Regions from separate parts of the Chromobacterium sp. INPA-IVC genome, predicted to be linked through region 2. Evidence: predicted binding sites of a transcription regulator. Region 2 holds the regulator's gene; the other holds the start of a gene.
The links. The regulator FliA, encoded in region 2, starts transcription of late flagellar genes. The targets are predictions, from matches to a motif close to GCTAAAGNTNNNNNNNNNNCNGCCGATAAT.
Positions count from the first base shown of each region.

Region 1: the regulator FliA is predicted to act here: its motif matches at 8,754-8,783, upstream of ACX17K_RS09420 (flagellin N-terminal helical domain-containing protein).

Region 1 covers NZ_JBTNLS010000004.1:358,574-370,237, reverse strand. The annotation lists gene ACX17K_RS09440 (glycosyltransferase) at 1-1,223, shown strand, start outside; gene ACX17K_RS09435 (B12-binding domain-containing radical SAM protein) at 1,398-3,152, shown strand; gene ACX17K_RS09430 (glycosyltransferase) at 3,360-7,214, shown strand; gene ACX17K_RS09425 (flagellin N-terminal helical domain-containing protein) at 7,389-8,612, shown strand; gene ACX17K_RS09420 (flagellin N-terminal helical domain-containing protein) at 8,832-9,680, shown strand; gene ACX17K_RS09415 (flagellar protein FlaG) at 9,756-10,181, shown strand; gene fliD (flagellar filament capping protein FliD) at 10,219-11,589, shown strand; gene fliS (flagellar export chaperone FliS) at 11,663-11,664, shown strand, end outside.
Region 2 covers NZ_JBTNLS010000010.1:138,930-150,593, reverse strand. The annotation lists gene flhA (flagellar biosynthesis protein FlhA) at 1-1,406, shown strand, start outside; gene flhF (flagellar biosynthesis GTPase FlhF) at 1,420-2,871, shown strand; gene ACX17K_RS19495 (MinD/ParA family ATP-binding protein) at 2,862-3,746, shown strand; gene ACX17K_RS19490 (RNA polymerase sigma factor FliA) at 3,743-4,489, shown strand; gene ACX17K_RS19485 (flagellar motor protein) at 4,540-5,289, shown strand; gene ACX17K_RS19480 (exonuclease domain-containing protein) at 5,342-6,748, opposite strand; tRNA gene ACX17K_RS19475 (tRNA-Arg) at 6,939-7,015, shown strand; tRNA gene ACX17K_RS19470 (tRNA-Glu) at 7,025-7,099, shown strand; tRNA gene ACX17K_RS19465 (tRNA-Arg) at 7,105-7,181, shown strand; tRNA gene ACX17K_RS19460 (tRNA-Glu) at 7,186-7,260, shown strand; gene ACX17K_RS19455 (TonB-dependent receptor plug domain-containing protein) at 7,441-10,125, shown strand; tRNA gene ACX17K_RS19450 (tRNA-Glu) at 10,242-10,316, opposite strand; tRNA gene ACX17K_RS19445 (tRNA-Arg) at 10,321-10,397, opposite strand; tRNA gene ACX17K_RS19440 (tRNA-Ser) at 10,404-10,497, opposite strand; gene ACX17K_RS19435 (aspartate kinase) at 10,560-11,664, opposite strand, start outside.

The sequences.
Region 1 (11,664 bases), on a different contig from region 2:
TCGACTTGGGGCTCAAGGTCCAGGCGGCCGGCAAATGGCTGGTATGGACGCCTTTCGTGTCCGCGGGCCGGCTGGCGGACGCCGACGCGTCGGCGGCGCCCGCCGTCTGCGACGCGGACGCCATTTCCCAGCGCTGGCAGGGTTGGCTGGGGCAGGACGCCGCCCATAGCCGCCATCTGTCCCTGGCCGGGGAGCGGGCTTTCCGGATCGACAACGTGTTTTCCGCGGCCTGGGATGCAGATTTCCACGAACGGACGCGGGTGCTGGCCTTGCCCGGCGGGTCGCGGGCCAGCGCGATGCGTCTTTGCGTGCCGCTGGGGCGCCTGGAGGAGGGCAACCAGTATCTGGCGACGCTGCTTCCCGCCGCTCAGCGCATGCCGGGACCGGGGGAGATGGAGAGGCTGGCGCCGGATGTGCTGTTGCAGACCGCGCGCTTCGATCCGGCTTTCCTGGAGTGGCAGCGTCGGTCGCGCCGCCGCCGGCCCGGCATGCTGTCGATCCTGGCGCTGGATGGGCTCGATTGCGGACCAGACATGACGACGCGCTACGGCCTGGCTCATCTGCGGGCGCTGGCAAGGGAGGTGGACAGGTTCATCGTGCCCACCGAGTCGCTGCGGCGGATGGTGGGCGAGTTCGCCCAGGATGTGAGGCTGGTGCCCGACGGGCTGGACGAGGCGCGTTGGGACAATCTGCATTCGCTGCGCCGCATCGGCAAGAAGCCCAGGGTAGGCTGGACCGGTACCCACGGCGAAGCCGCGGACTTGCTGCTGCTGAGCGGTCTCATCCTGGCGACGGCAGGAGAAATCGACTGGGTCGTGCTGGGGGACTGCCCCGACGTGCTCAAGCCCTGCCTGGCCGAACACCACTCGTTTGATCTGTCCGATGATGGCTATCCGGCCAAGCTGGCCAGCCTGAGCCTGGATTTGGCGGTGCTGCCCAAGACCTCCGTGCTGGTCAATGAAGTGGCCAGCCCCCTGCGCGTGCTTGAATACGGCGCGCTCGGCATCCCGGTGATTTGCAGCGCGGTCGGCGAGTGGGGCGGCACGCAGGCACCGGTGGCGAAAGTGGAGAATGACGCGTCCAGCTGGGGCCGGGCGCTGCGCGAATGGACGGGCGATCCGAAGGCATCGGCCAGGGCGGGAGACGAATTGCGCGCCTGGGTGAGGGAAAATGGCCTGTTGGAGCGATATTTGCCCTCATGGCAGCAGGCCATCGGCCGATAAAGCATTATGCGGCATCGTTTGAACCCGCGCGCTTGCCGCGCGGGCATGAATCGATGAGTCCGGGCTTGAGCGATAGAGGCCCGCGGCAGGTTTTCATGAAATCGTTAGCGTTGCAGATGAATGGCGGGTCCGGCGCAAGGCGACTGGGTCAGGCCGTTGATCGGGGAGGGTGGGATGAAGAAACTGCTGTTTGTCGTGCCCATGCACATTTCCTGGGACTCGTTTACCAAGCCCGAGTACTACAATGTGCAGCTGGCCAAGGGCGATGGGAAGGTTTACAACATTCCCCGCACTGATTTGCCGCTGGGGCCGTTGTCGATTTCCGCGTACTTGAAGAAATTCCTGTCGCTGGACGTCAAGCTGATTGATTTCAACGCCGAGGTGAATGCGCTCGACGCGGTGCCCTTCGATTGCTTCGAGGCGCTGTGCCGGCACTTCTTTCAGCAGATCAAGGATTTTCAGCCGGATTTCGTCGGCATCTCCTCGCTGTTCAGCCCGTCCTTCCCCAATTTCATGGACTGCGGCCGGGTGGCGAAGGAAGTCTGGCCTGACAGCATCGTGATCGGCGGCGGCAATATCCCGACCAACAGCTACGAGCAGATCTACCGCGACATGGGCTGCACTTTCTTCGACGGCCTGTGCTTCGGCGAGGGCGAGAAGCCGATGTTGCATTTGCTGGAGTCGGACGACCCGCGCGCCTTCCTGGCCAATTCGGATACCTGGATCACCCGGGGCAAAGTGATGGGCGCGGAGCTGTTCGCCCCCAAGCACGACTTCATCGACGATCTGGATGAAATCCCGTTCTTCGATTACGACCTGTGCGACATCGACAAGCATGAGATCAACCAGGTGGTGGCGTCCTACCACAATCTGGACAAGACCCGCGGTTTCCACGTGATGACCTCGCGCGGCTGCCCCTTCCTGTGCACCTTCTGCGCCTCGCACCGCACCCATGGCCGCTCGATGCGCTACCACTCGCTGGCGCGCGTGCAGGAGGACTTCACCCGTCTGGTGGAGAAGTACGACGCGGCTACGGTCATTTTCCAGGACGATCACCTGATGGCTGACTCGGACCGGGTGTACAAGATCCTGGAGATCGTGAAGTCGCTGAAGCTGCATTCCGTCTACCAGAATGGCCTGACGCTGTACGCTTTGGACCGTCCGATGCTGGAGGCCTTCTGGGACGCCGGCGTCCGCCATCTGGTGCTGCCGGTGGAGAGCGGCAGCGAGAAGGTGCTGAAGAAGCAGATGCGGAAACCTTTGAAGATGAAGATCTCCGAGAGGGTGGCCAGGGACTGCCGCGACCTCGGCATCTACACCAACACCAACATCCTGATCGGCATGCCGGGCGAGACCAAGGAAGACCTGGAAGAGGCGCGGCATAATCTGCGGGAGATCGCCTCCAACTGGTTCAACATCGCCTGCGCCAGCCCCATCGTCGGCAGCGAGATCCACGACATCTCCAAGGAGAAGGGCTACATCAAGATCAACGATCTGGGCTCCGACTACCGGACCGCGGTCATCAATACCGAAGACTTCAGCGCCGAGTTCATCCAGGAATACCAGTATTTCATGAACCTGGATCTCAACTTCGTCCACAACTACGACATCCGCTGCGGCAACTACGCTTGGGCCGAGCGCGGGCTGAAGAACGTATTGCGGCTGAAGAGCGATCATGCGCTCGCGCACTATTATCTGGCGAAGTGCTACCGGGAATGGGGACGGGCGGAAGAGGCCGAATTCCACTACGCCAGCTATCTGGAATCGATCAAGAATCCGTTCTGGGGGCGCTGGGCCTGGATCTTCGGTCTGGAGGGCATCAATCCGGACGATTGGTCGGACGAGCATTACGGCCTGCTGGCGGAAGTGCTGGTCTCCCCGGTAATGATCGCCGCCGACGATACCCAAATCATCGCCGCTTCAGCTTGAAACAACCCGGTCGGATGACCGGACCCATGGAGCGAAACTGCAGGCAATGCGCGGTTTCGCTCCATGTTTTGCCTTTAAGGCCTGCAAGGCGGACGACTGACCCGGCGGCTGCCGGCGCGGCCAGGGCACGATCTGTTATGCTGTCTGGAGTGGTCGGATTCATCCATGTCCTAGCGAGCCTCAGCCATGAAATCACAGGAAAACAACGTGGAAAAACAACCCCGTAAACCACGCGTCGGCGTTCTGACGCGAGACCTGCAGGATGCCGCCTGTTACAAACTGAGGCTCGGCGATCCGCTTTGCCTGATGTCTCCGGTGCTGGAGGCTTATCATTTCAAGAATCAGGCCGATCACAGCTACGAGGGCGTATATCCCTTCAAGGAGGATCGCGACTTTGTCGAGGCGATGGACATGTTCATCGTTCAGCGTCTGTTCCCCTATCCGGAATTCCGCCCGCTGCTGGAAATGATCGTCGAGTCGGGCAAGCCTATCGTCTATGAAGTGGACGACTGGTTGCTGGACATGTCCGAGCAGCATGTGATGTACGGCATCTGCGAACCGTCGTTCAAGGGGATCGAATGGCTGTTGCCGCAGTGCTCGCTGGTGACGGTGTCGACCGAGACGCTGGCGGAAAAAGTCCGGCCTTACAACGACAAGGTCTTCGTGTTCCAGAACTGCCTGGCGTCGGAGCGGGTGGTGGAGCCGCTGCCACACAGCGGCCAGATCACCATCGGCTTTGCCGGCACCAGCACCCATGCCAAAGACGTGGAGATGATTTCGTCGGCGCTGCTGAGGATCTATCACGAATACGCCGGGCAGGTGAAGTTCGTGTTCTGGGGCGATGTGCCGCCGGATTTCGTCGGCATCAAGGATGTGCGCAAGGTGCCGGAGTTCGTCACCTACAACGAATACCTGACCGAACTGGCCAAGCTCAAGATCGATATCGGCGTCGCGCCGTTGGTCAAGAGCGAATTCAATGATTACAAGTCGGACATCAAGTGGCTGGAGTACGCGCTGGTCGGCGCCGCCGCGGTGGTGTCCGATGTCTCGGCCTATGTCGATTTGAAGGAGACCGGACTGGCGACGGTGGTGGACAACACCGAAGAAGGCTGGGTAGCGGGAGTCAGCAAGCTGATCGACGATGCCGCGCTGCGCGCCAGCCAAGCCGCCGCGGCGCGGCGCCACGTGCTGGAGAACCGCCTGCTGGAGCAACGGGTAGGCGATTTGCTGTCCCAGTACGCCGCGCTGCTGCCCGAGCAGCTCAAGCCTCAGCCGCTGACGCAATTGGGCCGCGTCGTCACCTACGCGCTGGCGGAAAACGACGTGGATGGCTTGAAGGCCTATCGCAAGTGGGTGAAGCGCCGCCAGATCCGCGAAGTGCATGCCGAGCAGCTGGCGGAGCGGATGATGATGGCCTGGAAACAGGTGCCGGTGTTCAACCTTATCCTGCTGGCGCCGGCCGACCGCCTGACGCGCTTGTCGGAAAGCTTCACCGCGATGGAAAACCTGCTGTACCGCCATTGGCGGCTGATCGTGGTGTCCGACGCGCCGGAACCGGATCCGGTGTTCAGCAGCAGCCCTAATCTAGGCTGGGTGCAGGTGGCCAGCATGGATAATGAGCAGCAGGTCGCCGAGGTGGTCAATGGCATCATCGCCGACGTGCCGTCAGACTGGGTGATGCTGCTGCCGGCCGGCGCTCGTCTGCAGCCCAACGCGCTGGCGCGGCTGGGCGAGGAGATCCACGCGCATCCGGAGTACGGCGCGATCTACTGCGACCACGATGTGGTGTCGCCGATGGGCAAGCGTTTCCGTCCGTCCTTCCTGCCGGATTTTTCGCCGGAATATCTGCGGTCGATGGATTTCGCCAGCTACGCGGTGGCGTTCAATCGGGAAGTCCTGGCCAAGCTTGGCGGCATACAGCCCTATCCGCGCGCGCATTGCTATGATGCCCTGCTGCGCGTGTACGAAAACTGGGACCGCGGCGCGATCGGCCATATCGATGATGTGCTGGTGTCGCTGCCATGGGTAGACCCCAAGATGGATGGCCTGGGCAATGCCTCCCGCCGGGTGGCGTTGGAGAGCCATATCAGCCGTTGCGGCCTGCCGGCGTCGGTGGATGAGGGCCTGGTGCCGGGAACCTTCTACTACGAGTACCAGCTGCTGGCCTCGCCGCTGGTGTCGGTGATCATCCCGAGCAAGGACAAGCTGGAGTGCCTGGAGCCCTGCCTCGGCAGCCTGTTCGGCATCACCGGCTACCAGAATTTCGAAGTGTTGATCGTCGACAACGATTCCCAGGATCCGGAAACCTTCGAGTTCTACGAGAAGGCGCAGGCCCTGTATCCGGGACGGATCCGCATTCTCAGCTATGCCGCGCCCTTCAACTTCTCCGCGCAGTGCAATCTTGGCGCGCGCGAGGCCCGCGGCGAATACCTGCTGCTGCTGAACAACGACACCGAGGTGGTGTTTTCCCATTGGCTGGAGCGTTTGCTGGCGACCGCCCAGCAGCCGGGCGTCGGCGCGGTGGGCGCTCGCCTGCTGTATCCGGAGATCGGCCGCGTGCAGCATGCCGGCATCGTGCTGGGCATGCCGGGCGGCATGTATTCGGTGGCTGACCATGTTTTCGAGGATATGGATTATCTGTATCCGGGCTATTTGAACCGCAGCCTGACCATGCAGAACTACTCGGCAGTGACCGCGGCGTGCCTGATGGTGGAGAAGCAGATTTACGACGCGGTGGGCGGCATGGACGAGGAGCGGCTGCAGGTGTGCTTCAACGACGTCGATTTCTGCCTGAAGGTCCAGGCTGTCGGCCTGCGCAACGTCTACAACCCGTTCGTGGTGCTGTACCACCACCACGCCAAGAGCATTGGCCGCGTCACCACCGATCCGCGTCCCGCCCTGAAAGCGGCGGTGCGTGAGCGCGAAGAGATGGAAACGATGCTGGAGCGCTGGCTGCCGGTGATGGCGAACGACCCCGGCTTCAACCGCCATCTGTCGCTGCGCACCAAGCGGGTGGCGATCGAGTCTGACCGCATCGTCGCCTGGGACGCGAAGCTGCCGGGCCGCAAGCGGGTATTGGGCGTGCCGGTGCCGGGCGGCAGCGGCGAGTATCGCTTGAGCCAGCCGTTGTCCGTGTTGCAGGAAAAAGGCAAGCTGGACGGCGAGATCCACCAGCCGTCGGCCGGCATCCCCACGGTGGTGGAGTTGGCCCGGCAATCGCCGAATACGGTGTTGCTGCACACCGGCATCAGCGATTATCTCTATGAAACGATGGATGCCTACCGCAAGTACATTCCGGATTTGCGCATCGTGTTCGGTCTGGACGATCTGGTGGGCGGCGTGCCGGAGAAGAGCAGCTTGTACGACCACTGGTCCCGCCACTACCCGGACGCGAAGCAGCGCCTGCGCCGGGTGCTGAAACTGTGCGACGCGGCGGTGGTGTCCACCCAGCCTTTGGCCGATTTCATCCAGAACATGGTGGGCAAGGTCACCGTCGCGCCGAACCGGCTGCGCAGAAGCGTCTGGGGCGGTCTGAAATCAGAACGCCGCGCCGGCAAGAAGCCCAGGGTCGGCTGGGTCGGCGCGGGCCAGCACCGCGGCGACCTGGAGCTGATCTACGAGGTGATCCTCGCGACTCACAAGGAGGTGGACTGGGTATTCATGGGCATGTGCTTGCCGCAGTTCCGTCCCTATGTGGCCGAGATGCATCATGCGGTGCCCTTCGCCGACTATGCCGCGAAAGTGGCCAGCCTGAACCTGGACCTGGCGGTGGCGCCGCTGGAGCTCAATCCTTTCAACGAGGCGAAGAGCAATCTCCGGCTGCTGGAGTACGGCGTGCTGGGCTGGCCGGTGGTCTGCACCGATATTTATCCGTATCAGACCAATGACGCGCCGGTATGCCGGCTGCCCAACCGGGCAGAGGCCTGGATCGAGGCGATCCGCGCGCGGACGCATGATCTGGACGCGCTGGCGAGGGAGGGCGATGCGCTGAGGGCCTGGTTCGATAAAGACTACTGGCTGGAAGACCATTACGACGAATGGTTCCAGGTATTGCATGGCTAGGTAAAGCCGCAGTCTATTTCATGGCCCTTCGGGGCCATTTTCTTTTCCAATTTCCATTTTTAATGGAATTCTTTGGTAATAATACCATTTTCATAAGCATTTCCCTTGTTCGGCCGATTTTTGGGACATCGGGCACGAATTTATTCCGGCCGTTGGGCCGACAAGGGGAATCAAATGGCAATCACCGTCAATACCAACCTGTCCTCGTTGCAGGCGCAACTGAACCTGAACAATTCCAGCATGTCGCTGAACCAGTCGCTGCAGCGCCTGTCCTCCGGTTTCCGCATCAACAGCGGCAAGGACGACGCCGCCGGTCTGGCCATCTCCCAGACCCTGACTTCCGCCATCCGCGGCAACAACCAGGCGATGCGCAACGCCAACGACGGCGTGTCCGTCGGCCAGACCGCGGAAGGCGCGATGGGCCAGATCGCCAACAACCTGCAGCGCATCCGCGAAATCGCGGTGCAGGCGGCCAACGGCGGCGTCAGCGACACTAACCGTTCGCAGCTGCAAAACGAAGTGGACCAACTGACCCAGGAAATCTCCCGCACCATCCAGACCACGGAGTTCAACGGCACCAAGCTGCTCGCTGGCGGCGCGACGCTGACCTTCCAGGTGGGCTCCCAGGGCGCGGCGGACAACCAGATCAGCATCCAGACCGTGGATTTGACCCAGTCGACCTCTAACACCCTTTCTGGCTCCACCGCTGACCTGACCAAGGCCGCTGCCGACGCCAAGACTGCTGCGACCGACGCGGATACGGCATACAAAGCCGTTGCCGATGCAACTACCGGCAAGCCGAATGCTGGCGTGACCCAGGCGACTGCCGATGAAATGAAGCGCAAATCGTTGAATGCGCAAAAATCCTATCTGGATCTCGATCTCGCCGCCAAGAGCAAGGCGGTGGACGATGCCGACAAGGCTTGGCAGGCTGCGGATGCCACAGGCAAGGCGACTGCTAAGAGTGCCTTGGATGATGCCAGGACAAAAATGGATGCCGCCAAGGATGCCCAGACCACATTCAGCAACGCCAATCCGACCATCGGCGCCAGCGGCGGCCTGCATTCCTTCAATGCCAATCTGGCGGCGGTGAAGACCGTGGACGTGACCTCGCAAGACGGCGCGGCCAAGGCGCTGAACCTGCTGACTCAGGATATCGCCAAGATTTCCGACGTCCGCTCCACTTTCGGCTCGGTGATGAACCGCTTCGACGCGGTGGTGGCCAACCTGGGCAACTACACTCAGAACCTGACCGCGGCCAACAGCCGCATCATGGATGTGGACTTCGCGTCGGAAACCGCCAATCTGACCAAGGGCCAGATTCTGCAGCAGGCCGGCGGCTCCATCCTGAAGCAGGCCAACTCGCTGCCGCAGGCCGCGCTGGCGCTGCTGCAATAAGGCTGGGCTTTGGTGGTTGCCGGCTCGGGTTTCGGGCCGGCAACCAGGTTGATGGGGATGTTGAAGATGAAGGGAAACGGGATGGAATAGGCGTGATTCGGTAATTGCCAATGCGTCAAGTGTGAAAATTCACACTTTGGCCATAAAGTTCAGATCTCCTCGGTCGATAAGTTGTGTAAGCAAGCTCTTTTGCCCACACAAAGCACCAGGAGAGTCATCATGGCTATTACCGTCAACACCAATATATCCTCGCTGCAAGCGCAGCTGAACCTGAATAATTCGCAGATGTCGCTGTCGCAGTCGCTGGCTCGCCTGTCTTCTGGTCTGCGTGTCAACAGCGCCAAGGACGACGCCGCCGGTCTGGCGATTTCGCAGACGCTGACTTCGGCCATCCGCGGCAACAACCAAGCGATCAGCAACGCCAACGACGGTATTTCCGTAGGCCAGACTGCTGAAGGCGCGTTGGGCCAGATCGCCAACAACCTGCAGCGTATCCGTGAAATCGCGGTGCAGTCCTCGAACGCCTCGGTGAGCAACACTAACCGTTCGCAGCTGCAAAACGAAGTGGACCAGCTGACCCAGGAAATTTCGCGTATCGTGCAAACCACCCAGTTCAACGGCACTCAGCTGTTGTCCGGTAGCGCGGTGCTGACTTTCCAGGTGGGTTCGTCCGGCGCCAGCAGCAACCAGGTTTCGATCTCGTCGGTAGACATGACCTCCGCGGGCGTGCTGTGTAGCTACAGCTCGGCGCTGACGGCCACCGGCACGATCAACATCACCACCCAGTCGGGCGCTTCCGCCATCCTGTCGTCTCTGGATTCGGACATCGCGGAAATCTCCACGGTGCGTTCTACCTGGGGCTCGGTGCAGAACCGGTTTGACGCGGTTGTGGCCAACTTGCAGAACTACGTGCAAAACCTGACTGCGGCCAATAGCCGGATCGTGGATGTGGACTTTGCTTCGGAAACGGCTAACCTGACTAAGAACCAGATTCTGCAACAGGCTGGCGCGTCTATCCTGAAACAAGCGAATACTCTGCCCCAGGCCGCCCTGACGCTGCTGCAATAACAGTAGTACACTGATGGTAAAGCCAGTCACAGCTCCGGTTGGGCAGCCGGAGCTGTGGCCATGAGGAGCGTAATCATGCAAATCCCTTCCGTATTATCGCCAGCCGCGCCGACGACGGCCGCTCCGGTACCCCGTCAGCAATTGGTAGAGTTGAATCAGGCCTCATCCAACGACCAGAGCCAGCCTGTTCTGGCCGATACGACTCAAGCTGTTGCAGCGGCTGGGCAGAGCCAGCAGCAGCAGTCGACCGCCGATTCGCAGCAGAAGCAGCAGTCGTTGAGCAAGCAGTTGCAGGATTCCGTCAGCCAGCTCAACAACACGGCGGCGCTTTACAGCAGTTCCTTGCAGTTCTCCGTCGACAAAGACACCGGCGCTACCGTGGTGAAGGTGGTCGACAAGGAAAACAACAAGGTCATCCGTCAAATTCCGTCCGAAGAGGCGTTGCGCATCGCCAAGGCGATCGGCGACTTCAAGGGCCTATTGCTGAAGGACAAAGCCTGATCTTTTTGTCCCGATGCGGCGATAACATGGGGATAACATGACAGCCATTACCAGTTCCGTGGGCGCATTGGATGTACAGGGCATCGTCAGCCAGCTGATGATGATAGAAAGGCAGCCTCTGAACGCGAGTCAGAAGCGGGCCGACCAATACAACACCCAACTCAGTACGGTAGGCAAGCTAAGCTCCTCCCTGTCTGCATTGCAGACAGCGCTGTCCAGCTTGTCTTCCGGTCGTTTCCTGCAGGTTTTCAAGGCCTCGGTCAGCGATGCCTCGATGGGTGCCGTCACGGCGACCACCGGCGGCAGCGCCGGCACCTACCAGATCAAGGTCGACAATCTGGCCACCAGCCGGCAATTGGTGTTCGATCAATCAGGCGGCAACCCGATCACGGACTCCAAGGCCGCGGTCAGCGGCGCGCCGGACACGATTTCGTTCCAGATCAACGGCAAGACGCAGACCGTCAAGCTGAGGGACAATCCGGGCGACACCGTTTCATTGCAGACGATCAACGACAAGATCAATGCGGCCGGCATCGGCATCAACGCTACGGTCGTCCAGAACAAGGGCGAATATAAGCTGGTGCTGAACTCCGCCTCTTCCGGCACGGACAACGCGTTCAAGATCGTAGCCGGCACCGGCAGCAGCGACTCGAGCTCCACCACTGGCTCAACGCTGGCAGGGCTGTCGCAAAGCGCGGCTGCGGGAGCTGAGTCCCGCGCCGCGGGCGATGCCAAGCTGACGGTGAATGGCGTCGCGATCACGGCGGGCAGCAACAAGGTGTCCAGCGCAGTGCCCGGGGTCGAGATCGATCTATACAAAGCCGGCGAATTCACCGTTTCGATGTCGCCGGATAGCGCCGGGGTGGGCAAGAATTTGCAGTCTTTCGTCGACGCTTACAATCAGGTGGTCAGCGATGTGAAGGCGGCCCGCAGCGGAGCGATGAAAGGCAACGCGTCGGTATTGGATATACAGAGCCGGCTGCAGCAGGTGTTGAGCACGCCAGTGGCAGGCGTCGACCCGGTCAAGTCTTACGCTTTCCTGGCGCAAGTCGGCATTTCTCTGCAGAAGGACGGCACGCTGAAGCTGGACCAGACCGCATTCAACGATGCATTGCAGAAAGACAAGCAGGCGGTGACCAATCTGTTCGGCAATAGCGCCAATACCGGTTTCGCCCAGCGTTTCAACAACGAAATCAACAGCATGCTCGGACCGAGCGGCGTGATCGAGACCAGCAAGGCGACCATCAGGTCGAAAGTGAGCACCGAAACCCAGTTGCAGAGCTCATTGCAGTCTCGGTTGGATACCAAGCAATCGCAGCTGTTGCAGCAATACACGAATTTGAACAAGACTTTGGCGCAAATGCAGTCTGGCTCCAACAGCCTGTTCAATATGATTTCCAGCAAATAAGTTGAAATGGGCGGACGGGGTTTGCGGATCGTCCGCCCGCAATAGTTGAAGGTGACCCATGCTGAATTCTCGGAT
Region 2 (11,664 bases):
TGCCGGTGGGCCAGGCGGCGGAAACCTACACCCTGCTGAGCATTGGCGACGGCCTGGTCGCGCAGATTCCGGCGCTGATCATCTCCACCGCGGCCGGTATCGTAGTGACGCGCGTCGGCACCGACCAGGACATGTCGGAGCAGTTCCTCGGCCAGCTGTTCACCAAGCCTCAGGTGCTGTACATCACCGCGGCGGTGATCGGCATGATAGGCCTGATCCCCAACATGCCCCATTTCTCCTTCCTGCTGATCGCCGGCGGCCTGCTGGCGCTGGCCAGGGCGATGGAGCAGCGCGGCAAACAGAAGCTGGCCCGGGAACTGCAGGCCGCCGCGCAGCCGACGGCGGCGCCGGAGCAGCAAGCGGCCGAAGTGGGCTGGCACGACGTCCAGCACGTCGACCAGCTGGGCATGGAGGTCGGCTACCGGCTGATCCCGCTGGTGGACCGCACCCAGGACGGCGAGCTGCTGCGCCGCATCCGCGGCATCCGCAAGAAGATCGCCCAGGACCTGGGCTTTCTGGTGCCGCCGGTGCACATCCGCGACAATCTGGAAATCAAGCCCAATGCCTACCGCATTCTGCTCAAGGGCGTGGAGCTGGGCAAGGGCGAGGCCTTCATCGGCCAGTTCCTGGCCATCAATCCGGGCATGGTCAGCAAGGAGATCGCCGGCACCGCCACCACCGACCCCGCCTTCGGCCTGCCGGCGGTGTGGATCGACGCCGGCAAGCGCGAGGAAGCGCAGAGCCTGGGCTATACCGTGGTGGACGCCAGCACCGTGGTGGCCACCCACATCTCCAACCTGCTGCAGACCCACTCCGCCGAGCTGCTGGGCCGCGAAGAAGTCCAGGCGCTGATCGACCATCAGGCCAAGGAGTCGCCGAAACTGATCGAAGACCTGGTGCCCAAGGTGGTGCCGGTGGGCATCTTGCAGAAGGTGCTGCAGCAGCTGCTGTCGGAAGGCATACACATCCGCGATTTCCGCACCATCGTCGAAACTCTGGCCGACCACGTGCCTCAAAACCAGGACATCGACGAGCTGACCAGCGCGGTGCGCACCGCGCTGTCGCGGGTGATCGTCCAGCAACTGTTCCCGGGCGAGGCCGAACTGCCGCTGATGACGCTGGAGCCGCAGCTGGAAAACGTGCTGATGCAGGCGGTTCAATCGAAAGCCGGCGGCGGACTGGAGCCGGGTTTGGCGGAGAATCTGCTGTCAAGCGCGGCTCAGCAGACCGAGCAGGTGGAGATTCAGGGATACAATCCGGTGCTGCTGACGGCGCCGGGTCTGCGGCCGCTGCTCGCGCGTTTCCTGCGCCGGGCATTGCCGCAATTGCGTGTGATTTCGCATAATGAGATTCCGGACAATAAATCCATTCGTATAATTGCGGTAATCGGCGGCAGCAAGGGCTAAGGGCTAATCAATAATGGTGGTGAAAAAGTTCTTCGGGAAAACCACTCGAGACGCACTCAGGCAAGTTCGCGAAGAACTGGGGGCGGACGCCCTGATTTTGTCCAATCGCCCGACGATGGGCGGCGGTGTGGAAATCATGGCGGTGGCCGACGCGGACGTCGCCAACCTGGCCAGCACGCTGTCCACGTCCAGCAGCAAGCATCCGCCGCGCAACGCCCCGCCCGCGGTCAACCGGACGCAGCAACCCGCGCCGATTCCCCAAGCCAACGGCAGCGCGATGAACCGCGCCATCGCCCGCACCTACGCGATGCCGGTGGAGCCGCTGGAAAGCCCCGCCCCGCCCCGGCTGGAAACCGCGCCGCCGCGCGTGGAACCCACCTACGCGCCGCCGCAGCCCGTGGCCCAGCCGGCGATGCAAGCGGCCGTGCAGCCGGTACAGCAGGCGCCTGCCCGCGCCGCCCCGAGGCCGTCCGCGCCGGAACCCGCCGCGCCGCCGGCCAATGGCGAGGAGCAGGAACAGATGGCCCAGGAACTCAGACAGATCGGCGACGAGATCAAGCTGCTCAGAAGCCTGCTGCAAAGCCAGCTGGCCAGCTTCGCCTGGTCGGACATGGAGGGCAAGGCGCCCAACCGGCTGGAGCTGTTCAAGCACCTGCTGGCCATGGGCTTCTCCGCCCAGCTGATCCGCCAGCTGATCGAGAAGATGCCGGCGCAGTACCAGGCCGAGGTCGCGGTGAAATGGGCGCGCTCGGCGCTGGCCCACAATCTGAAATGCGCGGACGCCGACCGCGAGGTGATGGACCGCGGCGGCATCTTCGCGCTGGTCGGCCCCACCGGCGTCGGCAAGACCACCACCGTGGCCAAGCTGGCCGCCCGCGCGACGATGCGCTTCGGCGCGCAACACGTGGCGCTGATCACCACCGACAGCTACCGGATCGGCGCGCAAGACCAGCTGCGCATCTACGGCAAGATTCTGGGCGTGCCGGTGTTCTCGATCCAGAACGAGGGCGACCTGCAGCTGACGCTGGCCGACCTGTCCAACCGCCACATCGTGTTCATCGACACCGTGGGCATGGGCCAGCGCGACGCGCGCGTGCTGGCGCAGATCGACATGCTGCGCACCGCCGGCCGGCCGATCGAGCGGCTGCTGCTGCTGGCCGCCAACACCGACGGCCACACGCTGGAAGACGTGGTGAAGCGCTACCGCGGCGACGGCCTGTCCGGGTGCATCCTGTCCAAGATAGACGAGGCGGTGGCCCAGGGCCCCAGCCTGGACGTGATCATCCGCAACCGGCTCAAGCTCTACTACGTCACCAACGGCCAGCGCGTGCCGGAAGACCTGCACTCGGCCAACGCCGCCTTTCTGGTCGACCGCGCGATGCGCGCGCAGCAGATCGCCTCCCCGTTCGCGCTGCAGGCCGATGAAATGTCCATCATGCAGGCGGCGCAGGCCGGATGGCTATGAACGCCATGCAGGACCAGGCCGCCAGCCTCCGCCTGCTCGCCGCCCAGCGGCAGCGCGCGCCCAGCTTCGCCTTCATCGGCTCCGAACACTCCGGCACCAGCACGGTGGTGACCGAGCTCGCGCTGGGCCTCGCCTACGCCGGCCTGCGCCCCATCATGGTGGATTGCTGCCTGGGCCAGGTGCAGACCCGCCGCCTGGGCGTGCCCACCACCGCCACGCTGGAAAGCCAGGTGGTCAGCGTGGGCGGTCTGGACGAAATGATGGTGGTGTCGCGGCAAGGCGTTCAGTTGATCAATCTCTATGCGCAGCCCGAGCAACGCGCGCTATTCTCCACCCAGCTGTGGCTGCGGCTGGGCAGCGAATTCGGCGCGCAGGAGCGCGACGCGTCTGCGCTGCTGATCGACGCGCCCGACCCGGTGCGCGACCCGATACCGGCCAGCGTCGCCGATAATCTGGTTTTGGTGTTAACGCCGGCAGCCGATTCGCTGACTGCCGCCTACGCTAATATCAAGCGCCTGGCCAGCCGCTACGGCCGCCAGCGCTTCAACGTGCTGGTCAATCGCGCGCGGCATCTGGAAGAAGCGCACGAGCTGTTCACCCGGCTGTCGGCGGTCACCAGCGAATTTCTGACCGTCTCGCTGCGCTGGGTAGGCTTCGTGCCGCAGGACAACGCGGTGCGCCGCAGCCAGACGCTGCACCGGCCGCTGATGGAGGCCTTCCCGGACAGCGAGGCGGCGATAGCCTTCTCGCAGCTGTCGGCGGTGTTGCCGCAGTGGGACGCGCCGGAAACCAGCCGCGACAGTACCGGATACATGGACTTGCTGATTGCCGCCTCGCGCGATTGGGCCGAGGCAGATGGAGCCAAACCCTTATGACCTTTCCGTCCTTCCGCCGATCGGGCTATGCCGCAGCAGCCCCCAGCGTCGAGATCGACGTGGAGGCCTATACCCCGCTGGTGCGCAAGCTGGCCAGCATCATGATCGCCCGTCTGCCGGCGTCGGTGGAGCTCGGCGACCTGGTCCAGGTCGGCATGATCGGCCTGATCGAAGCCGCCCGCCAGTTCGATCCCGCCCAGGGCGTGCAATTCGAGACTTTCGCCAGCCAGCGCATCCGCGGCTCGATGCTGGACGAGCTCAGACGCGAGGACTGGCTGCCGCGCCAGGCGCGCCGCAACTCCCGCCAGATAGAGGAAGCGATCTCCAAGCTGGAGCAGCGGCTGGGCCACTCGCCGCTGGAGTCGGAAATCGCCGCAGAAATGGGCATTGAGCTGGAGCAGTACCAGGAGATGCTCGGCGACTGCAAGGGCACCACGCTGCTGCATTTCGAGGATTTCAACGGCGGCGACGACGAAAGCAGCCACAATCCGGTGACCAATGTCGCCGACGAGGATTCGCCCGACCCGCTGGCCACCTTCTCCGACGACAGCTTCCGCCAGCAACTGATCAGCGCGATCAAGTTCCTGCCGGAACGCGACCAGTTGGTGATGGCGCTGTACTACGAACAAGAACTGAACCTGAAGGAAATCGGCGCGGTGCTCGGCGTTACCGAATCCCGCGTCTGCCAACTGCACAGCCAGGCCATCGCCCGTCTGCGCGCAAAATTGAAAGACTGGCTGTAAGGGAAGACCTCGCGCCGGGTCTCAGACCAGATCGATAACGGAACCTTTTTGTGGACAAGATCAGTCTTATCGCCATTGTAATGGGCCTGACCGCCATCATCGCCGGCCAGGCCATCGAAGGGGGCAGCATCGGCTCGCTGATGCAGCTGACCGCCTTCATGATCGTCATCGGCGGCACCACCAGCGCGGTGATGCTGCAAAGCACGCCCAAACAGTTCATGGCCGGCCTGCGCATGCTGCGCTGGATATTCCGCCCGCCCAACTTCGACCACGAGAAAATGATCCGCGAGGTCATCAATTGGAGCCAGACCTCGCGCAAGGGCGGCCTGTTGGCGCTGGAGGGCCTGATCGCCACCCAGCGCGATCCCTTCACCAAGAAGGCGATGCAGATGCTGGTGGACGGCACCGAGCCGGACACGCTGCGCGCAGTGATGGAAGTGGAAATCAGCATGTTCGAGCACGCCCGCAAGCAGGCGGCCCGCATCTGGGAGTCAGCCGGCGGCTACGCGCCGACCATGGGCATCCTGGGCGCGGTGCTGGGCCTGATCCACGTGATGGAAAACCTGTCCGACCCGGCCAAGCTGGGCGGCGGCATTGCGGTGGCCTTCGTCGCCACCGTGTATGGCGTCGGCTCGGCCAACCTGTTTTTCCTGCCCATGGGCAACAAGCTCAAACACCTGGTGGCGTCCGAAGTGGCAATGAAGGAGCTGGTGGTCGAAGGCGTGGTGGCGATCGCCAACGGCGAGAACCCCCGCATCATCGAAAGCCGGCTGCGCGGCTATCTGGCGATGCACGAGTAATCCCCCTTGATTTAAAAAAAGGAGCAGGCGCCACCGCCCGCTCCTTTCTCATCTACAACGTCACCAGCTCCCTATCCGGCTTGCGCAGCTCGCTCTCCAGCAGCTTGTAGTAATCGAGATCGAAAGCCGGCTCGCCCTCCAGCGCGCCGCCATTGCGGCGGCTGCCCAGATAGCACCAACGGTCGAACAGGTGCTCCACCACATCGCCGCACACCTCGTCGCGCTCCGCCACCGCCACCGCGCCCTCGAACGGCCAGGGTTTGACCTTGAGCCGCTGCAGCGCCGCCAGCAATCTGGCGTTGTGGCTGTCGGCGCCCTCGTCGCCGACGCAGGCTCCGCGGCAACGGCGAATCCGGTAGGCGGCGCAGGGCGCGCCCTTGCGGCTGGTCACCTGCTCCACGCCCAACACCGACTGGCACAGCCCCTGGGCCAGCGCGATCTGCGCCAGCGCCTTGCGCGCCTCGCGCGCGTGGCGGAACAAGCCGTAAAGATCGGCGGTGCGGGTGAAGTCGATGTCGCGGGCGGATACCGGGACCGGGCGAGCGAAAGCGTCGTCGCCGGCTTGCAGCTGCAGCGTGCACACCTCGCCCATCATCCTGGCCCGCGGATTATGGACCGGCTGCAAGCGGCCAAGCCACTGCAACTCCAGCAAACGGGCGCCGAACTCGCTCAAGCTCTCGCGCCACTCCACCCTCGCCACCGGCTCGTCTATCCGCACCTCGTGGCTCTTGTGCCCAGGCTTGCGTTCGGCGAAGTGGCCCAGCGCCTTGCGGTACAAATTGGTCGCTCGGCCGATGTACAACGCGCGCCCGTCCTCGCCGAACATCGCATAGACCCCGGCCGAATCCGGCATGTCCTCCACCTGCTGCTGCAGCTCCGCCGGCAAGCTGGACAGCTCGGCCGGCTGCGACAGCAGCTGAGCGGCCTCATGCTCCACCTTGTCCCGGCCAAGCTCCGCGATGGCGATCTGGAGGAAGCGATGGACCGCCTCGGCGTCGGCCAGCGCGCGGTGGCGCTCCGGCATTTCTATGCCATGGCGGGCGATCAGGCTGTCCAGACTGTGCTTGAAATGCTGCGGATACAACCGGCGCGACAGCTTGACCGTGCACAGCGCGCGCGCCTGGAAGCGCAAGCCATGGCGGCGGAATTCGTTCCTGAGGAAGCCATAGTCGAAGCGGGCGTTGTGCGCCAGCAGCAGGCGGCCTCGCAGCGTGGCCAGCAGCTCGTCGGCCAGTTCGGCGAACGGCGGCGCGCCGGCCACCATCTCGTTGCTGATGCCCGTCATGTTTTCAATGAAGGGCGGGATGGGCTGGCCGGGATTGACCAGCCAGGACAGGCGCTCGACGCGCTCGCCGTCTATCAGCACCACGCCGACTTCGGTGATGCGGTCGCGCGCGATGTTGCCGCCGGTGGTTTCCAGGTCGATGATGGCGCAAGGCTGCGCAAACAGGGTATTCAATCTCGCTTCGCTTTCGTGTCTTGCGGCCACGCCGCCAACATGTCAAATGGTTGAAAATGTTGGCCCGCCGCGACAGGGACAGCTGCCGAGTTTACCGGCTTTGCAAAAAAAATCCTACGAGGTGTTGACAGAGAAAACCCCTCTCTGTAATATCCGGTCTCTCGCAAGACACAACGTCTCGCGAGACAGTGCACCCGTAGCTCAGTTGGATAGAGTATCTGGCTACGAACCAGAGGGTCGGGCGTTCGAATCGCTCCGGGTGCACCACAAATCAGCGTCCCTATAGTTTAGCGGTTAGAACACCGCCCTTTCACGGCGGTAGCCGGGGTTCGATTCCCCGTGGGGACGCCAAATCTGCACCCGTAGCTCAGTTGGATAGAGTATCTGGCTACGAACCAGAGGGTCGGGCGTTCGAATCGCTCCGGGTGCACCAAGACGTCCCTATAGTTTAGCGGTTAGAACACCGCCCTTTCACGGCGGTAGCCGGGGTTCGATTCCCCGTGGGGACGCCAAGATTCAGAAAGAAGCCTCGCATGCGAATGCGGGGCTTTTTTCATTCACCGCCCAGCCAAGCCCTCCACCCCTCCCGCAATATCCCGCTGCGTCATTTGCATTGCCATTTTTCTTCGCACATTGAAAATGACAAAAAGATATTCTGTTCTTTCCGACATCCACACAAGAACAGGCTCTCCGTGCATTCCGCGCCAACCCCTCTCCGGCTGAAACTGCTGCCCACCCTGCTGCTGCTCGCCTCAACGACCGCGCTGGCCGACGCCCAACCCGCCGACTCGCTGGAGCGCGTGACCGTCACCGGCTCACGCATCGCCCGCTCCGCCAAGGAAGGCCCGACCAGCGTCACCGTCATCAGCGGCGACGACATCGAGAAACAGGGCTACACCAATGTCTACGACGCCCTGAACAACCTGACACAGAATACCGGCTTCACCCAAGGCGCCGATTTCGGCAACACTTTCACGCCGGCCGCCAACGCCATCAGTCTGCGCGGCCTGGGCCCCAATCACACGCTGACGCTGATCAACGGCCGCCGCATGGCCGACTACCCGATCGCCTACGAGGGCGAAGTCAACTTCGTCAACCTGGCCAACATCCCCGCCGCGCTGATAGACCGCATCGAAATCCTGAACGGCGGCGCCTCCGCCATCTACGGCTCCGACGCCATCGCCGGCGTGGTCAACATCATCCTGAAGAAGAAAACCGACGGCGCCGCCGTCAACGTCAAGATCGGCTCCACCGAGCATCACGGCGGCGAAAACGCCAGGCTGCAGCTGACCGGCGGCAAAAGCTGGGATCAGCTCAGCGTGGTCTACGGCCTGGAATTGAGCAAGCGCAATCCGATCTGGTCGCGCCAGCGCGGCTTCATGTCCGACTCCACCGCCCTTGGAGAAACCCCCTCCGCCATCCTGTCGCGGCGCATCGCCGGCGGCGCTTATCTCGATTCCGGCAGCGCCTGCGGCAATTTCGCCGGCATGTTCGCCAACAGCGTCACCACTGTGGGCAACAGCCAAAAAGGCTATTGCGCCAGCGGCCTGCTGAAACCGTCGTACTGGACGATACAGACGGCCACCCAAAGCCAGAGCGGCTTCCTCAGCCTCAATTACCAGATCAATTCGCATGCCGAGCTGTTCAGCGACGCCATGCTGGGCGTCACGCACACCGAAAACAACACCCGCGGCCCCAACTGGACCGCGGCCGCCGGCCAGGGAGGCTACTTCCTGAACCAGAACAGCGGCAATTACGAAATCTGGAACAAACGCTTCGCTCCCGAGGAACTGGGCGGCGCCAGCAACTACAACCGCAAGTGGGACGACCTGGCGGCCAACCTGACGCTGGGCGTGCGTGGCGACCTGACCGGCAGCTGGAACTACGAGGCGGCGTACAACGCCTCGGTCTACACCAGCCGCACCACCACTCCGATGCTGCTCTCCGGCGTCAACAACTACTTCCTCGGCCCGCAGCTCGGAACCGATGGCAGCGGCGTTCCGATCTACGCCCCCAGCACCAGCCGCTTCTACCAGCCGCTGACGCCGGCGCAAGCCTCCAGCCTGATCGGCGACAGCACCGGCAACAACAAATCCTGGCTGCAGGTGCTCAGCCTGAGCGCCAGCGGCGAGGCCTTCCAATTGCCGGCCGGCCCCGCCAAGCTGGCGGGCCTGCTGGAATGGGGCAGCCAAGGATTCAGCAACGATCCCGACCAGCGGCTGAACCAAGGCGTGTTTTACAACGCCAGCCCGGCCGTCGGCGCCAGCGGCTCCCGCTCGCGCGAGGCGGCCGGCGCCGAACTGCTGCTGCCCCTGGCCAAACCAGTCAACCTGACCCTGTCCGGCCGTTATGACCGCTACCAGACCTCCGCCAACAGCGAAGGCAAGTTCACCTACGGCGCCGGCCTGGAATACCGCCCCACCAGCAGCCTGCTGCTGCGCAGCAATTACGCCACCAGCTTCCGCGCGCCGGACATGAGCTACCTGTTCCAAACCCAAACCCGAGGCTACTACTCGTCCACCACCGACTACTGGCGCTGCGCGCAAGCCGGCCAGCCGCTGGCCAACTGCCAATACGCCGGCGTCTCACCCGGCTCCAACTACATCAGCAACGGCAACTCCAGCCTGAAGCCGGAAAGCGGGAAATCGTACGGACTGGGCTTCGTCTGGTCTCCCAGCCGCGACGCCGACATCTCGCTGGACTATTGGAACATCACCATCGACGATCTGGTCACCACCCTCAGCGCCGATAAGCTGCTGCGCGACGAGGCGCTGTGCCGCGGCGGCCAGCTGAACGCCAGCTCCGCCCAGTGCCAGGACGCGCTCCGCCGCGTGATACGCAATCCGAGCAACGCAGTGGTGGACCCCGGCGCGATCAACACCATCGTCGTCAATCCGATCAACGCCGCCAGCGAGCGCACCAGCGGCATCGACCTCAGCGGCAAGTACCGCCTGCGCACCGCCAAACTGGGCGACTTCCTGTTCAAAGCCACCTACACCAAGGTGCTGACCCACACCTACCAGCAATTCGCCGGCGATCCGGCCCAGAACGAGCTCACCGACATGAGCAATACCGACTGGCCGGACAAGCTGGACTTCACCACCACCTGGAACATCGGCGACTGGTCGTCCACGCTGCTTCTGACCCGCTACGGCAAGATCCCCAACGGCGCCGGCAGCGGTTATCTGACGCCGACCGTGCTCGCCAACCTGAGCGTCACCCGCCAGCTGAACAAGCAGACATCGATCGGACTGATCGTCAACAACGTCCAGGATTTCCTCAAGAAGGACTACACCGGCGGCTGGCCCTACTACCCGGTGGGCAGCTACGCGCCATACGGCCGCCAGGCCTGGCTGGAGCTTAACCACAAGTTCTAAGGCGCAAACGGGAAAGGGATGCCGCAAGGCATCCCTTTGTTACGCGATCCGGCACGAAAATGAATAAAGCAATGAAAAAAGCCCCGCATTTTCATGCGAGGCTTTTTTCTGAATCCTGGCGTCCCCACGGGGAATCGAACCCCGGCTACCGCCGTGAAAGGGCGGTGTTCTAACCGCTAAACTATAGGGACGTCTTGGTGCACCCGGAGCGATTCGAACGCCCGACCCTCTGGTTCGTAGCCAGATACTCTATCCAACTGAGCTACGGGTGCAGTTTCTGGCGGAGAAAGAGGGATTCGAACCCTCGATACAGGTTTAAGCCCGTATGCTTCCTTAGCAGGGAAGTGCCTTCGACCACTCGGCCATTTCTCCGTTCAGAGAGCGCCATATTAAATATCGGCGCCCCCCCTGTCAAGCAACCTGCGCAAAAATATTTACGCCGCCTGATCCAGGCCGAAAACTTTATGCAAAACGCGAACCGCCAGTTCCAGGTACTTCTCGTCCACCAGCACCGACACCTTGATTTCCGAGGTGGAAATCATCTGGATATTGATGCCCTCTTCCGCCAGCGTGCGGAACATGGTGGAGGCGATGCCGCAGTGCGAACGCATGCCCACGCCCACGATGGAGATCTTGGCCACCTTGTCGTCGGCGTCGATCTTGGCGGCGCCGATGTGGGTCTGCACTTCGCGCAGGATGGCCAGCGCGCGGTTGAATTCGCCGCGCGGCACGGTGAACGAGAAATCGGTGGTGCCGTTCTCGCCGACATTCTGGATGATCATGTCCACTTCGATGTTGGCATCCGCGATCGGGCCCAGGATCTGGTAGGCGATGCCCGGCTTGTCCGGCACGCCCTTCACATTGATGCGGGCTTCGTTGCGATCGAACGCGATGCCTGCCACTACCGCCTTTTCCATGCTCTCATCTTCCTCAAACGTAATCAGGGTGCCCTCGCCTTCGTCCTCGAAGCTGGAGAGCACGCGCAAGCGCACCTTGTACTTGCCGGCGAATTCCACCGAGCGTATCTGCAATACCTTGGAGCCCAGCGACGCCATCTCGATCATTTCTTCGAAAGTGACCGTTTTCAGGCGGCGCGCCTCCGGCACCACGCGCGGATCGGTGGTGTAAACGCCGTCGACGTCGGTGTAGATCTGGCACTCGTCGGCCTTCAGCGCGGCGGCCAGCGCCACCGCAGAGGTATCCGAGCCGCCTCGGCCCAGCGTGGTGATGTTGCCTTCCTCGTCCACGCCCTGGAAGCCGGCGACGATGACCACGCGGCCTTCCTTCAGGTCGGCGCGCATCACGCCCTCGTCTATCGACTGGATGCGGGCCTTGGTGTGGGCCTGGTCGGTCACCACCTTCACCTGCCAGCCGCAATAGCTCTTGGCCGGCACGCCGATTTCCTTCAGCGCCATCGCCAGCAGGCCGATGGTGACCTGCTCGCCGGTGGAGACGATCACGTCCAGCTCGCGCGGGTCCGGATAGTCCTGAATGTCCTTGGCCAGGGCGATCAGGCGATTGGTTTCGCCGCTCATCGCG